2 regions of the Paenibacillus sp. FSL R5-0908 genome follow, and region 2 is predicted to be linked to the other one. Evidence: predicted binding sites of a transcription regulator. Region 2 holds the regulator's gene; the other holds the start of a gene.

Region 1 (7,899 bases), 6.5 Mb from region 2:
AATTAATAATCGCCTCTATGTTCCATCAGGATTGTTAAATGATTATATGGGTTATAAGGTAGATTGGAGTCGGGCCGCTAGTAGGCTGAATGTGGTGAACAGACCGCAGAACGCGCTGACGGTAACCACGGAAACTTATGCTAAAGATCGGGCAGAAGCTTTTATTCAGCTTGATTATCCGAAGATCAGTGGATTGGGCAACTCCAGTGCCCAACAAGCTATTAATAATACTTTGAAGGAAAGTGTTATGAAATTCGCGGCGGGTGCAGAACAGGATATCTCCGATCGAGATGGGGCAGAGCCCAAATACACCTATGATTCAGGTTATGTAGTGACCTACAATCAAAATGGTGTGATCAGCATAGTGATGCATCAGTATAGTGATACGGGCGGCGCTCATGGAATGACTAACCGGGAGGCATTCACCTTCTCGCTTAAGGATGGTAAACGTCTATTGTTGGGCGACCTGTTTGGAGCTAATCCAAACTACAAAAAACAGCTGAATGCTAAGCTGAGCAAGCTGCTGAAGGCAGAGGCTAGTTATTTGGGAGGATTCAACGGATTAAATACGGAGAAATATTTCTATCTGAAGGACGACAAGGTTGTTCTGTTCTTCCAATTATATGAGTACACAGCTTATGCTGCAGGCTTCCCTGATTATACTTTTAGTTTCAAAGAGCTTTTGCCGGATGGCAGTAGCCCGTTTGCTGGCATGAAATAAATGGAAATTCTTCATCTCCGCTAATGTCGGCACAAGACATCTCCCCCTTACCAGAGTTGTCTCTTGTTCATATGCTAAAGGGAGTAACTAGTTTATGAACGGGGGAGAGCTATGGGCTACCAATATACTGCAATTGGCGATTCCTTGACGACTGGATTTGGTGCTCTGCCAGGTAACGGTTTTGTACCGGTGTACCGTAGAATGGCAGAAGGGAGACTGCGGACAACTGTAGCCTCTACGAATTTAGGCGTGAACGGAATGACTACTTCAGAGCTGGAGCAGCGGCTGCGCGGAAATACCATGATGCGTGAGGCCGTTCGAGAAGCCGATATCATCACTGTGTCTATCGGTGGTAATGATTTGATTCACGCGGCCAAATCCGCAGCAAGACAGCAAGGGAACTTATCCGCAGAGCTGCGCAGATCGCTTCAGGAATGCAAACAAAATTTCTCTGCAATTATGAATATTCTCATACAATTGAAGGCGAGGACGCGTAGACCTTTTATCATTAGAATTGTGGGATTATATAATCCCTATCCTCAGGTGGTTGGTGCGACAGAGTGGGTCAGACAGTTTAATCAATACGCAGCACAGTACAGCAGTCGAGTCTGTGGATTTGCTTCAATTTACAGTGAGTTCGCAGGAAATGAGAGAGGGCTGTTATCCATTGATCATTTGCATCCGAATGGCCGGGGTTATCGCGTAATTGCCGAGAAGCTGGACGCGCTAGGTTATGGCGGGCTGGCTTAATTGGATTTAGGTCTTCTATAAAATATAAAGAGGCTGTACCCTATCCGTTATGGTTAGAGCACAGCCTCTTTATATTTTTACTTTATAGCTTACACACCGCTAGGCAATGTCTTCTCGATTACTTTATCTACGATACCGTATTCAGCCGCGTCTGCAGCAGTCATGAAGTAGTCGCGATCTGTATCCTTCTCAATACGTTCTAGAGGTTGACCCGTACGTTCTGCTAGAATACGGTTCAGCTTATCGCGCAATTTGAGGATACGGCGGGCACGGATTTCAATGTCCGTTGCTTGACCTTGAGCACCACCCAGAGGCTGGTGGATCATGATCTCGCTGTTAGGCAGTGCAAAGCGTTTGCCTTTGGCGCCAGCGTTTAGCAGGAAAGCTCCCATGGAAGCTGCCATACCCACACAGATGGTGGAAACGTCTGGTTTAATGTACTGCATTGTATCAAAAATAGCCATACCTGCAGTAATGGAACCGCCTGGGCTATTCACGTAAAGGTGAATGTCCTTGTCAGGATCTTCGGCAGCCAAGAACAGCATTTGTGCGATGATAGAATTGGCTACCACGTCATTAACCTCCGTTCCAAGGAAAATGATGCGGTCCTTCAGCAGGCGGGAATAGATGTCATAAGCGCGCTCGCCGCGGTTGCTCTGTTCTACTACCATAGGAATATAACTCACGTGGAAAACCTCCTTGATATTGGTTCTTTAAATGTATTCATTTTTACTCTTGCCGTATTACCCACATGATAAACAAATTCAAACAAAAAGTCAAAGAAAGTCAAACTTATATTCAAAAAAAAGAGCCGACAAGCGGCTCTTTGGTTAAGTAGTAGTATAGGCACTACTAAATTATGTGCAAAAATGAAATTAATGGCGCGCCCGCCAAGAATCGAACTTGGATCTCAGGCTTCGGAGGCCTACGTCATATCCATTGGACCACGGGCGCAACAAAAATGATTATAATACAATTTTTACACAATTGCAATGTAATATTAATACTGGACAGGCGCTCTAGGGACAGGCATCGGGCGCTATATCTTTTTCTGACCTTATTCATGTATAAGAAGACAAGCGCTTGAGAATTCTACTCTCGGAAGACTTGCGCTTCGAGCAATATTTGGTTAGAATATGGGTGGGACTTAAAAAGTTTACCCGGGACGTTTTGAGACCATGAACAAGGGAATAGAGGAAGACGAAGTTGCAGGAGTGAAAGTATGCGTAATTTATTAGATATCCAAAAGCAGCTTCTGCCTGATCTCATGGAAACCCTTAAGAGACGGTACACGATTCTTCATCAGATCATGCTGTCCGATATTATTGGGCGCAGAACGCTAGCCGCTTCGCTAGATATGACTGAGCGGGTACTGCGTGCCGAGACGGATCTTCTGAAATCGCAAGGGCTTATTGAGATCGAGAGTGTTGGCATGCGCATTAGCGCTGCTGGACGTAGACTGCTTGATTTGCTAGAGCCGGTTGTTAAGAGCCTATTTGGTCTGGATGAGCTGGAAGAGAAAATTCGAGCAACGTATGGTCTGGATAAAGTTATTGTAGTACCGGGTGATTGTGAGTCATCGCCGTTCACCAAACGAGAGCTTGGCCGAGCGGGTGCGAAAGCGCTGCTGAGTATACTTCGCGCAGATGATACAGTTGCCGTCACAGGTGGATCGACGCTTGCCGATATGGCTGATCAACTGACACCGCCGTTGTCCCTTTCCTATAAGAACGCTTGGTTTGTTCCGGCGCGTGGAGGATTAGGAGAGAGTATGGAGATTCAAGCCAACACGATTGCCTCAACAATGGCAAAGCGGGTTGGAGCCAACTACCGGTTGCTGCATGTCCCTGATTTGCTTAGTGGGGATGCATACCAATCGCTGGCGCTTGACTCTAATATTGGAGAGATTGTACAAACCATCCGCAGTTCGCGTATTATTGTACATGGGATTGGGGATGCCATTGAAATGACCCGCCGCCGCAAACTGGACGAGGCTACAGTCTCGGAAATCCAGGGTGAAGGGGCAGTGGCCGAATCTTTTGGCTATTATTTCAATGAAGAGGGTCAGGTTGTCCATACCATGCTTACGATGGGTCTACGTCTAGAAGATATCATCCGGACAGAGAAAGTCATCGGTATTGCAGGAGGCAAACCCAAGGCCAAAGCCATTCATGCCATGCTGCGTTTCGGGCAGGAGAATATTCTCGTCACGGACGAGGCTGCCGCAGTAGAAATAGGCAAGGAAATTGACAATCAACTACAGCTATCTTCGTAGTTTTTAGATTGCAGGCAATAACATACTTCTTGCATCATACTTAACATTGTTGTCATGACAGACCTCACCGTCTGTTTTGAATAAATAAAACGAATTCTAGGAGGAACTATTCAATGAGTGTAAAAGTTGGAATTAACGGTTTTGGACGTATTGGACGCCTTGCTTTCCGCCGTATTCAAAATGTAGAAGGTATCGAAGTGGTAGCAATCAACGACTTGACTGACGCTAAGATGCTTGCTCATTTGCTTAAATATGATACAACTCAAGGTAAATTCCAAGGTGATGTTGAAGTGCATGATGGCTTCTTCAAAGTCAATGGTAAAGAAGTTAAGGTTCTTGCTAACCGCAACCCTGAAGAATTGCCATGGGGCGACCTAGGCGTTGATATCGTACTTGAGTGCACAGGTTTCTTCACAACTAAAGAAGCAGCTGAAAAACACTTGAAAGGTGGAGCTAAGAAAGTAGTTATCTCCGCTCCAGCTACTGGCGACATGAAAACTGTCGTTTACAACGTTAACGATGACATTCTTGATGGTACTGAGACTGTTATTTCCGGCGCATCTTGCACAACTAACTGCCTAGCTCCAATGGCAAAAGTACTGAACGACAAGTTCGGTATCGTTGAAGGCTTGATGACTACAATTCATGCATACACTGGTGACCAAAACACTTTGGATGCTCCACATGCTAAAGGTGACTTCAGACGCGCTCGTGCAGCAGCTGAGAACATCATTCCTAACACTACTGGTGCTGCTAAAGCAATCGGTCTGGTTATTCCAGAACTTAAAGGTAAATTGGATGGTGCAGCTCAACGTGTTCCAGTTGCAACTGGTTCCCTGACTGAGCTTGTAACTGTTCTTGATAAGAGCGTTACTGTTGAAGAAATCAACGCAGCAATGAAAGCAGCTTCCGATCCAGACACTTATGGTTACACTGAAGATGAAATCGTATCTTCCGACATCAAAGGTATGACTTTCGGATCCCTGTTCGATGCTACACAAACTAAAGTATTGACTGTTGGCGACAAACAACTGGTTAAAACTGTTGCTTGGTATGACAATGAAATGTCCTACACTGCACAATTGGTTCGTACTTTGGAGAAATTCGCTAAAATCGCTAAGTAATTGACTTGATATAAGCAACATCTATAGAGCGGAAACAGAAATTCCTTGTTTCCGCTCTTTCTAAATGTATTTCTTGTTTCCTGCTAGAAACAATTTTGGGTGTGGAGGAATTAATCATGAACAAAAAAAGCGTCCGTGATGTAGAAGTAAAGGGTAAGCGCGTATTTGTACGCGTGGATTTCAACGTACCTGTAGAAGACGGTAAAATTACTGATGATACTCGTATTCGCGAAACACTTCCAACCATTAAATATTTGATCGAGAACGGTGCAAAGATCATTCTTGCGAGTCATATGGGTCGTCCTAAAGGCGAATTCGTAGATTCCATGCGTTTGACTACTGCTGCTGAACGTCTGTCCGAGCTTCTTGGCAAACCAGTAGCTAAAGCTGATGAAGCAATTGGCGAAGCTGTAAAAGCAAAAATCGCTGAGCTAGGCGAAGGCGACGTACTTGTACTTGAGAATGTTCGTTTCTACCCAGGTGAAGAGAAAAACGATCCTGAACTGGCTAAACAATTCGCTGAATTGGCTGATTTGTTTGTTAATGATGCGTTTGGTGCGGCTCACCGTGCACATGCATCGACAGAAGGTATCGCTCATTTCCTACCAGCTGTATCCGGTCTTTTGATGGAGAAAGAATTGTCCGTTCTTGGTAAAGCTCTTTCTAACCCAGAACGTCCTTTCACTGCGATCATCGGTGGTTCGAAAGTTAAAGACAAGATTGATGTTATTGATAACTTGTTGTCTTTGGCTGATAACGTCCTGATCGGCGGTGGATTGTCTTATACATTCACTAAAGCACAAGGCTTTGAAATCGGTAAATCACTAGTAGACAACGACAAACTTGACGTTGCTCTTGGATTCATCGAAAAAGCAAAAGCACTTGGTAAAAACTTCATGCTTCCTGTTGATGTTGTTGTTGCTGATAAATTTGGTGCTGACGCTAACACTAAGATCGTTGATTACAATGAAATCCCAGAAGGTTGGGAAGGACTGGATATCGGACCTAAGACTCGTGAACTTTATGCCGATATTATCAAGAACTCCAAGCTGGTTGTCTGGAATGGACCTATGGGCGTATTCGAAATCGATAAATTCGCTGAAGGTACACTTGCAGTAGCAAAAGCTTGTGCAACCACTGAAGGTTACACTGTTATTGGTGGCGGAGATTCCGCAGCAGCAGCAGAGAAATTCCACCTGGCTGATCAAATGGATCATATCTCCACTGGTGGCGGTGCATCCCTTGAGTTCATGGAAGGCAAGGCGCTTCCTGGCGTAGAAGCACTGAACGATAAGTAAGACCTAAGAAGGAGGCAACATAAGTCATGAGAACACCTATTATTGCAGGTAACTGGAAAATGTTCAAAACAGTTCCTGAAGCAGAAAGCTTTATTGCTGAAATTAAAGGCAAAGCAGAAGTAGAAGGCGTTGAGACTGTAATCTGCGCTCCATTTACTAACCTGCCTGCACTTGTAGCAGCTGCAAAAGGTACTAACATCAAGATTGGTGCACAAAACCTACACTTTGAAGATAACGGTGCTTACACAGGCGAGATCAGTGGTGTAATGCTAAGTGATCTTGGTGTGGACTATGTTATCATTGGCCACTCTGAGCGTCGTGCTTATTTTGGCGAAACGGATGAAATCGTGAATAAGAAAATGCATGCTGCATTCCGTCACGGAATTACTCCTATCGTATGTGTTGGCGAAAAGCTCGAAGAGCGTGAAGCTGATCAAACTAAAGCAGTATGTAAAGTACAAACTGAAGCTGCATTCCAAGGTCTTAGTGCCGAGCAAGCAGCAAAAGTTGTTATTGCATACGAACCTATCTGGGCTATTGGCACAGGTAAATCTTCCACTTCCCAAGATGCTAACGAAGTTATTGCATACATCCGCAGTCTTGTAAAAGATCTGTATGATGCAGCAACAGCTGAAGCTGTTCGTATTCAATACGGCGGCAGCGTGAAGCCTGAGAATGTAACTGAGTACATGGGCCAAAGCGACATCGATGGTGCGCTTGTTGGCGGTGCCAGCTTACAACCGGATTCCTTCGTTCAATTGGTTGAGGGGGCGAAGTAAGATGTCAGCTCCAAAACCCGTAGCTTTGATCATCATGGATGGTTTTGGTTTGCGTGGAACGACAGAAGGTAATGCCGTTGCTCAAGCCAACAAACCTAACTATGACCGTTACCTGAAACAATATCCTAACACTACACTCACTGCTTGCGGTGAAGCTGTAGGCCTTCCGGAAGGGCAAATGGGCAACTCCGAAGTAGGGCATTTGAATATTGGTGCAGGCCGGATCGTTTATCAGGATTTGACTCGTATCGATAAATCGATTCGCGAGGGTGAGTTCTTCGATAACGAAACCCTGGTTAGCGCAGTTAGAAATGCCAAGAACACTGGCAAAAAGCTTCACCTTTATGCGCTTGTATCCGACGGAGGGGTACATAGCCATATTAACCACCTGTTTGCTATGCTTGACCTGGCTAAAAAAGAAGATATGCATGAAGTGTATATCCATGCTTTTATGGACGGTCGTGACGTAGCTCCTGATAGTGGTAAGAAGTTTGTCCAAGATCTAGTAGCTAAAATCGAAGAGGTTGGTGTGGGTACAATTGCAACGGTGTCCGGACGTTATTACGCAATGGATCGTGATAAACGTTGGGAACGTGTAGAGAAAGCCTATCGTGCTATGGTGTATGGTGAAGGCCCTAAATACACGGATGCTGTGCAAGCCATCACTTCATCTTATGAGAACTCGGTATTTGATGAATTCGTTGAACCTAGTGTAATTGTAGATAGTGAAGGCAAACCTGTAACGGCAGTAGAGAGTGGCGATTCCGTCGTGTTCCTCAACTTCCGTCCTGACCGTGCTATTCAATTGTCACAAGTGTTCACGAATCAAGATTTCCGCGGTTTTGACCGTGGTCCTTTGTTCCCGCAAAACCTGCACTTCGTATGCCTAACTACTTTCAGCGAAACGGTACAAGGTTATGTAGCCTACTCACCGAAGAACCTGGACAACACA
Region 2 (7,899 bases):
CGGTCCTAAGGTAGCGAAATTCCTTGTCAGGTAAATTCTGACCCGCACGAATGGCGTAACGACTTGGGCGCTGTCTCAACGAGAGATCCGGTGAAATTTTAATACCTGTGAAGATGCAGGTTACCCGCGACAAGACGGAAAGACCCCATGGAGCTTTACTGCAGCTTGATATTGAATTTGGGTACGATCTGTACAGGATAGGTGGGAGCCGTAGAAATCGGAGCGCAAGCTTCGGTGGAGGCGCCGTTGGGATACCACCCTGATCGTATCTAGGTTCTAACCTAGTGCCCTAATCGGGTACGGGGACCGTGTCAGGCGGGCAGTTTGACTGGGGCGGTCGCCTCCTAAAGAGTAACGGAGGCGTTCCAAGGTTCCCTCAGAATGGTTGGAAATCATTCGCAGAGTGCAAAGGCATAAGGGAGCTTGACTGCGAGACCTACAAGTCGAGCAGGGACGAAAGTCGGACTTAGTGATCCGGTGGTACCGCATGGAAGGGCCATCGCTCAACGGATAAAAGCTACCCTGGGGATAACAGGCTTATCTCCCCCAAGAGTCCACATCGACGGGGAGGTTTGGCACCTCGATGTCGGCTCATCGCATCCTGGGGCTGAAGTAGGTCCCAAGGGTTGGGCTGTTCGCCCATTAAAGCGGTACGCGAGCTGGGTTCAGAACGTCGTGAGACAGTTCGGTCCCTATCTGTCGTGGGCGCAGGAAATTTGAGAGGAGCTGTCCTTAGTACGAGAGGACCGGGATGGACGTACCGCTGGTGCACCAGTTGTTCCGCCAGGAGCATGGCTGGGTAGCTACGTACGGACGGGATAAGCGCTGAAAGCATCTAAGCGTGAAGCCCCCCTCAAGATGAGATTTCCCAATTAGTAAGACCCCTTGAAGACGACGAGGTAGATAGGTTGGAGGTGGAAGTGCAGCAATGCATGGAGCTGACCAATACTAATCGGTCGAGGGCTTATCCTATACGTAGAATGCAGATTTGTTTCGGATTCAGTTTTCAGGCGATTAAGCCTGTAACACGCTTAGAAATTCATTGTCACTTCTGGTGATGAACTGAATTTCACGCGGCAGCGTCTGTTTCACAGACGCATGTTTGGTGGCGATAGCGGAGGGGTTCCACACGTACCCATCCCGAACACGACCGTTAAGCCCTCCAGCGCCGATGGTACTTGGACCGAAGGGTCCTGGGAGAGTAGGACGTTGCCAAGCACAAATAGACCACTGTTGATAACTCGACAGTGGCTTTTTTGCGTCTATTATAGATTGTGGAAAACTTGTGGATAATTCATTGGGATTTGCAGAAAACTTACGCACATGTGGATAGATGATTAAAAGGCGAAAAATCACCGGATGGTGTGGATTAAGTACATATTTATGTAGATCTGTCAACAGAAAACCTTAGTAATACACGGGTTGCTGTGGATATAGTCATATTTATGTGGATAGAGGGATTGATAAGTGGATAATTATTTTAACTTGAATAGGACAAGATTACAAGACTATTTTTAAAACAGCTTAAGGCTGTGGATAACTAAATAAAGTTCGAAAAATATCCTTATAATTCGCACACCATACACTCTCTTGTTATACTAACCATAAAAGTAAATTCATAAATGATGAGGTGAGTTTTGTGGATATCAGACAGTTGCACTCAGAAGAGTTTGATCTAAGCATGGATTTATCTGAATATGCTTTTCAATACAAGCTGCCCAGTGAGAAAAGGGCGAATGCTAAGGAAAGATTTAAAGCAGAACGCGTATGGGGTGCTTTTGAAGAAGGTACTTTGGAAGCCAAACTTACTCTTCTTCCATTCGAAGTGTACATACAAGGTAGATTAGTACCTATGGGAGGGCTCGCAGGGGTAGCGACATGGCCGGAGAATCGCAGACAGGGACATGTGGCAAAGCTCCTGGCGCATACGCTGCAAACGATGAATGAGGCGGGGCAGACATTATCTTTTCTGCATCCGTTCTTGATCCCCTTTTATCGCAAATTTGGTTGGGAAGTTTATTGTGAATATAAGAAATACTCCATTCCTGTTGCCAAGTTTCCCAAGAAGGTTGAAGTTGAGGGCAAGGTAAGACGTGGTGTTAAAGATATCGAAGTATTGGACAACTTATACAATCGTTTTGCAGTTAGATATAACGGGACACTTAAGCGCGATTTGGACTGGTGGGAGAACTCTGTTCTGGATGATGAAGGTCAGATTGCGGTATTTTACTCACAGCTTGGGGAACCTGAAGGATACGTACTATATAAGATAGAAAATAGAGAACTGGTCATTGATGAATTTGTGTTTTTGAACGAACAGGCCCGGCAGGGGCTGTGGACATTTCTTGCGAATCACGATTCGATGGTGACCGGTGCATCGCTAAAACTGGTGCCATCCGATGATATGTTACCCTTTTTGCTGTCTGATCCGCGTATAGAGCAGGAGAATTATCCTTATTTTATGGCGCGTATTGTGAATGCTAAAGTATTTGTGGAGAGTTATTCTTTTAAGCGTCACAGCAGTCAGAAGAAGCAGGTTATTTATATTGAAGATAAATATGCCCCATGGAATGACGGGTTGTGGGAATGGACGGTCTCCGAAGAGGGAGCAGCAGCTTTCTTGCGTATAGAGGGTGAACGGGATGCAGCTGACTTAAGCTGTGATATTGGTACGCTGACGATTCTAATGTTTGGATATAAACGCTCGGCAGAGCTGGCTCGTTATGGACTTGTGACTGGTAATCCGACGTCTCTGGAATGGCTCGAAGAAATCATACCGCAAGCTGAAACCGCACTTTTTGATCATTTTTAGAAAATAATTAGGCTCTCCCCTTCGAAAGATGCTGGGAGAGTTCTTTATTTCCGAATACATTCGCTGAAAAAAGTGAAAAATAAGAGAATCCTCTTGGAATTAGCACAGAATATGTTATAATATTAAAAAGTCAAAGAAAGTCAAAGTCAACGCACCTGATGACATACAGTGCGATCCTCTGAATTCGTGAAGTTTTCTTCAGACTTATATGAATGAAGTTCACTAATGAATGTCATTAAGGATGCGGCCGCAAGCGATATTATGAAGCTTTAAAGAGCACTGGAGGATGAGTGATGCGCAATATCTCTGATATTATTGAACAATATCTGAAGAATATTTTGCATGAAAGTCCCGAAGGTACGGTGGAAATCCAGCGAAATGACCTGGCGGACCAGTTCTCATGCGTACCGTCACAGATCAATTATGTTATTAGTACACGCTTTACACTGGAAAAAGGCTATGTGGTGGAAAGTAAGCGTGGTGGCGGGGGATATATTCGTATTCAACGTTTTGAATTGCCGCCCAACGTGGCACTGCATGCCCATTTAAACCATACTATAGGTGGCGGGATAGATCAGAACGCTGCCGAAGGGTTGATTTATCAGCTGGAGGAAGCTGGTTTTCTAAGCAAGCGTGAGGCGTGTCTTATGCGCGCTGCTGTTTCTCGGGATTGCCTAACGGTTAAGATTCCATATCGGGATGAGATTCGGGCCAAGATTATGAAGGCGATGTTAATCTCTTTGTTAGGCAAATAATTGTCAATCATAAGGGAGGGGCTTTCGCTTATGCAATGTCAGGAATGTGGCGTCAAGCCAGCAACACTCCATTTCACCAAGATCGTGAATGGAGAGAAGACAGAATTTCATATCTGCGAGAGCTGTGCTCGGGAGAAGGGTGAACTGATCCCGGGAACTGCTGGAGGATTCTCCATTCACAGCTTGCTGTCTGGTCTGCTTGATCTTGAAGGGGCCGGTAAGGAAAAGACGGCTGCTACGAAGACTACGCAGAGTCTGCAATGTGAGAATTGTGGGATGACGTACTCGCAGTTTAGCAAATTGGGTCGTTTTGGCTGCAGCTCCTGTTATAAATATTTTAACAGTGCACTGGACCCGCTCTTTAAACGGGTGCATGGCAGCACTTCTCATGTAGGCAAGATTCCCAAACGTGCTGGAGCACAGATTGTGTTCAAACGGCAAATTGATGAATTGAAGCTGGAATTACAGCAAAGTATCGCACAGGAGGAATTCGAAACTGCGGCAGAGCTGCGGGATCAAATTCGCCAACTTGAAAAAGAAATGGCACAAGAGTAAAGTCTTTGATATATAGGGGGGATATGACATGTCAAGTCTCCGATTTACTGAACAAGCGCTTAGTGATTGGATGCGCTCGGGAGGCAGTCACTCCGAGATTGTAATTAGCAGCCGTATGCGTATTGCACGTAATTTAGAGCATCTTCCATTCCCTATGCTTGCTTCCTTAGAGCAATCGGAAGAAGTATTAGAGCTGCTGGCCCCTGTGTTTCATGGGGAAACTGCTGCCGAATTCGGATCTTTTCAACTGATAAAGCTTGCTGAAGTGAATGAACTGGACAAAAAGGTATTGGTCGAGAAACATCTTATCAGTCCTAATCTGGCCAATGATTCACGTGGCGCAGCTGTAATATTAAATGAAGATGAGTCGGTCAGCATCATGATTAACGAAGAAGACCATCTGCGGATTCAATGTCTGTTCCCGGGTCTTCAGGTAAGAGAAGCATGGGAACGTGCGACCGCCATCGATGATATCTTCGAATCGGCTGTTAATTACGCTTTTGATGATAAAAGAGGATATTTGACCAGTTGTCCCACCAATGTGGGTACAGGGCTGCGTGCCTCAGTAATGCTGCATTTGCCAGCACTAGTAATGACCCAACAGATCAATCGCATATTGTCAGCAGTGAATCAAGTGGGATTGACTGTAAGAGGAATTTATGGTGAGGGCAGCGAAGCAGTAGGGAACATCTTTCAAATTTCCAATCAGATTACTCTCGGTCAAACGGAAAGTGAAATCATCGAGAACCTTCACAGTGTAGTCACCCAGATTATAGAGCATGAACGAAATGCCCGTGAAAGGCTGCTTGTAGATTCCGCTTTAAGAATTACAGACCGAGTCAAAAGATCTTATGGGATTTTGTGTTATGCCGCTCTAATGGAGCTTAAAGAATCCGCACAACGGCTATCTGATGTGAGACTTGGGGTCGACCTTGGCATACTGGAAGGCCCTTCGATTTCCGTGCTTAATGAGCTTAACGTTAAGACACAGCCAGGATTTCTGCAAAAAATGTTCGGTGATGAGATGAACGCCACTGAACGGGATATGTATCGGGCGAAACTGCTCCGAGAAACACTGGGAACACAACATTAATATAGATATTTATTATTCATGGAGGTGCAGGAGATATGATGTTTGGAAGATTTACGGAACGCGCACAAAAAGTGCTAGCGCTAGCGCAGGAAGAAGCTGTTCGTTTAGGACACAACAATATTGGCACAGAACATATTTTGCTAGGACTTATTCGTGAAGGAGACGGCATTGCTGCTAAAGCATTAATCGCTTTGGGTCTGGGTCTTGAGAAAATCCAGGACGAAGTGGAGACACTGATTGGCAGAGGCCAAGAACAACCTACGAACATTGCTTATACTCCTCGCGCCAAAAAAGTAATCGAGTTGTCGATGGACGAAGCCCGCAAGCTGGGACATACGTATGTCGGCACTGAGCATATTCTGCTAGGACTTATTCGTGAAGGAGAAGGTGTCGCGGCTCGTGTGCTTAATAACCTCGGCATCAGCTTGAACAAAGCTCGTCAGCAAGTGCTTCAGCTTCTGGGAAGCAGCGAGGCTGCATCCAGCCATAGCGGAACACCTGCTAATGTCAGCACACCGACTCTAGACGGTCTAGCACGCGATTTGACGGCTTATGCCAAGGATGGCAACCTGGATCCAGTTATCGGTCGTAGCAAGGAAATTGAACGTGTTATTCAGGTACTGAGCCGCCGGACGAAGAACAACCCGGTGTTGATAGGTGAACCTGGGGTGGGTAAAACAGCTATTGCTGAAGGCTTGGCCCAAAAGATCATTAATAATGAAATTCCAGAAACACTGCGCGACAAACGCGTAATGACGCTCGATATGGGCTCTGTAGTGGCTGGTACTAAATATCGCGGTGAGTTTGAAGACCGCCTCAAGAAAATCATGGATGAGATTCGCCAAGCGGGGAATATCGTACTCTTTATCGATGAGCTTCATACGCTGATCGGTGCTGGTGGCGCAGAAGGTGCTATTGATGCATCTAACATTCTTAAGCCGGCTTTAGCCCGCGGAGAACTTCAGTGCATCGGTGCGACGACGCTGGATGAATATCGTAAATATATTGAAAAAGATGCAGCTTTGGAGCGCCGTTTCCAACCTATTACGGTGGATCAGCCATCTCCAGAAGAAGCGGTACAAATTCTATTTGGACTTCGTGATCGTTATGAAGCACATCACCGTGTGAAAATTACGGATGAAGCTATCGTGGAAGCTGTAAAGCTGTCTGATCGTTACATTCCGGATCGTTTCCTGCCGGATAAAGCCATTGACCTTATCGATGAAGCAGGGTCTAAAGTAAGGCTTCACTCTTACACTATCCCGCCAAATCTGAAGGAACTAGAAATGCGCTTGGATGATATCCGCAAGGAGAAGGATTCCGCTGTTCAGAGCCAAGAGTTTGAGAAAGCGGCTGCCCTGCGTGATACGGAGCAAAAAATCCGTGAAGAGCTTGATACGACTAAGAACCAGTGGAAAGAAAAGCAAGGACGCACCGATTCTGAAGTTACTCCTGAAGATATCGCACAGGTTGTAGCAAGCTGGACGGGGATCCCTGTAAGCAAGCTGAAGGAAGAAGAGACCGACCGTCTGCTTAATATGGAAGCTCTGCTGCATGAACGAGTGATTGGTCAGGACGAAGCTGTTAAGGCTGTCAGCCGGGCATTGCGCCGGGCGCGTGCGGGTCTTAAAGATCCGAAACGTCCAATGGGCTCCTTTATCTTCCTCGGTCCTACGGGCGTAGGTAAAACTGAGTTGGCACGTGCGCTTGCTGAAGCCATGTTCGGCGATGAGAATGCGGTCATCCGTATTGATATGTCGGAATACATGGAGAAGCACTCCACGTCCCGTTTAGTTGGTGCCCCTCCTGGATATGTCGGCTATGAAGAAGGCGGCCAATTAACAGAGAAGGTACGTCGTAAACCATACTCTGTAGTACTGCTTGATGAAATTGAAAAAGCGCATCCGGAAGTATTCAACATTTTGCTGCAAGTGCTTGAAGATGGTCGTCTTACCGACTCTAAAGGCCGGGTAGTTGACTTCCGTAATACACTTATCATTCTGACCTCTAACGTAGGCGCACAGGCAATCAAGAAGAATTCGACGCTTGGATTCACGGCTGTGCAAGATGCAGGAGCAGAATATGGCAATATGAAGGGCAAGGTTATGGAAGAGCTCAAGAAGAGCTTCCGTCCAGAGTTCTTGAACCGGATCGACGAAATTATCGTCTTCCACTCACTCGATGAGAAACATATCGCTGAGATCGTTACGTTGATGTCTGATGAGCTCCGCAAGCGCCTGCGTGAATATGATGTTGATTTCGTACTCACGGATGCAGCGAAGGCCTTCTTGGCTAAAGAAGGTTATGACCCAGCCTTCGGTGCGCGTCCATTGCGTCGGGCAATTCAGAAGCATATTGAGGACCGCCTTTCTGAGGAATTGTTGAGAGGAAATATCCAAAAGGGTGATTCCCTCAATATTGATGAGGTGGGCGGAGAGCTTGTGGTGACTAAAGTGGACGCTCCAGTAGCGCCAGCGCTTGAAAAAGAAGTAGAATCCGAATAAAATAAACAAGGCTTTCGCTCCTTATTTATAGAGGAGCGAAAGCTTTTTTTATTGGAAATAGATCAATTTAAAATATACATTTAATGCAAATACCGAATGACCTTTCGTTAAAGGGGTAGAAATGGTAAACTTTCATTAGAAGAAAATGATCCGAATTGTAAACAGTTCGGACCGTAAGGA

What was found. The regulator CtsR, encoded in region 2, represses protease genes until heat stress. The targets are predictions, from matches to a motif close to ATGGTCAATAAAGGTCAAACA.
Region 1: clpP (ATP-dependent Clp endopeptidase proteolytic subunit ClpP) is a predicted target of CtsR. The motif match lies at 2,244-2,264, and genes of this name have one in related genera.

Annotation. Positions count from the first base shown of each region.
Region 1 is NZ_JBBOUV010000001.1:182,638-190,536, forward strand. Features, by position in the region: gene MKZ09_RS00895 (PdaC/SigV domain-containing protein) at 1-721, shown strand, start outside; gene MKZ09_RS00900 (GDSL-type esterase/lipase family protein) at 833-1,471, shown strand; gene clpP (ATP-dependent Clp endopeptidase proteolytic subunit ClpP) at 1,561-2,157, opposite strand; tRNA gene MKZ09_RS00910 (tRNA-Arg) at 2,351-2,425, opposite strand; gene MKZ09_RS00915 (sugar-binding transcriptional regulator) at 2,694-3,746, shown strand; gene gap (type I glyceraldehyde-3-phosphate dehydrogenase) at 3,860-4,870, shown strand; gene MKZ09_RS00925 (phosphoglycerate kinase) at 4,987-6,168, shown strand; gene tpiA (triose-phosphate isomerase) at 6,195-6,947, shown strand; gene gpmI (2,3-bisphosphoglycerate-independent phosphoglycerate mutase) at 6,949-7,899, shown strand, end outside.
Region 2 is NZ_JBBOUV010000001.1:6,722,626-6,730,524, reverse strand. Features, by position in the region: rRNA gene MKZ09_RS30700 (23S ribosomal RNA) at 1-972, shown strand, start outside; rRNA gene rrf (5S ribosomal RNA) at 1,102-1,218, shown strand; gene MKZ09_RS30690 (GNAT family N-acetyltransferase) at 1,640-2,812, shown strand; gene MKZ09_RS30685 (CtsR family transcriptional regulator) at 3,106-3,567, shown strand; gene MKZ09_RS30680 (UvrB/UvrC motif-containing protein) at 3,598-4,122, shown strand; gene MKZ09_RS30675 (protein arginine kinase) at 4,151-5,215, shown strand; gene clpC (ATP-dependent protease ATP-binding subunit ClpC) at 5,251-7,719, shown strand.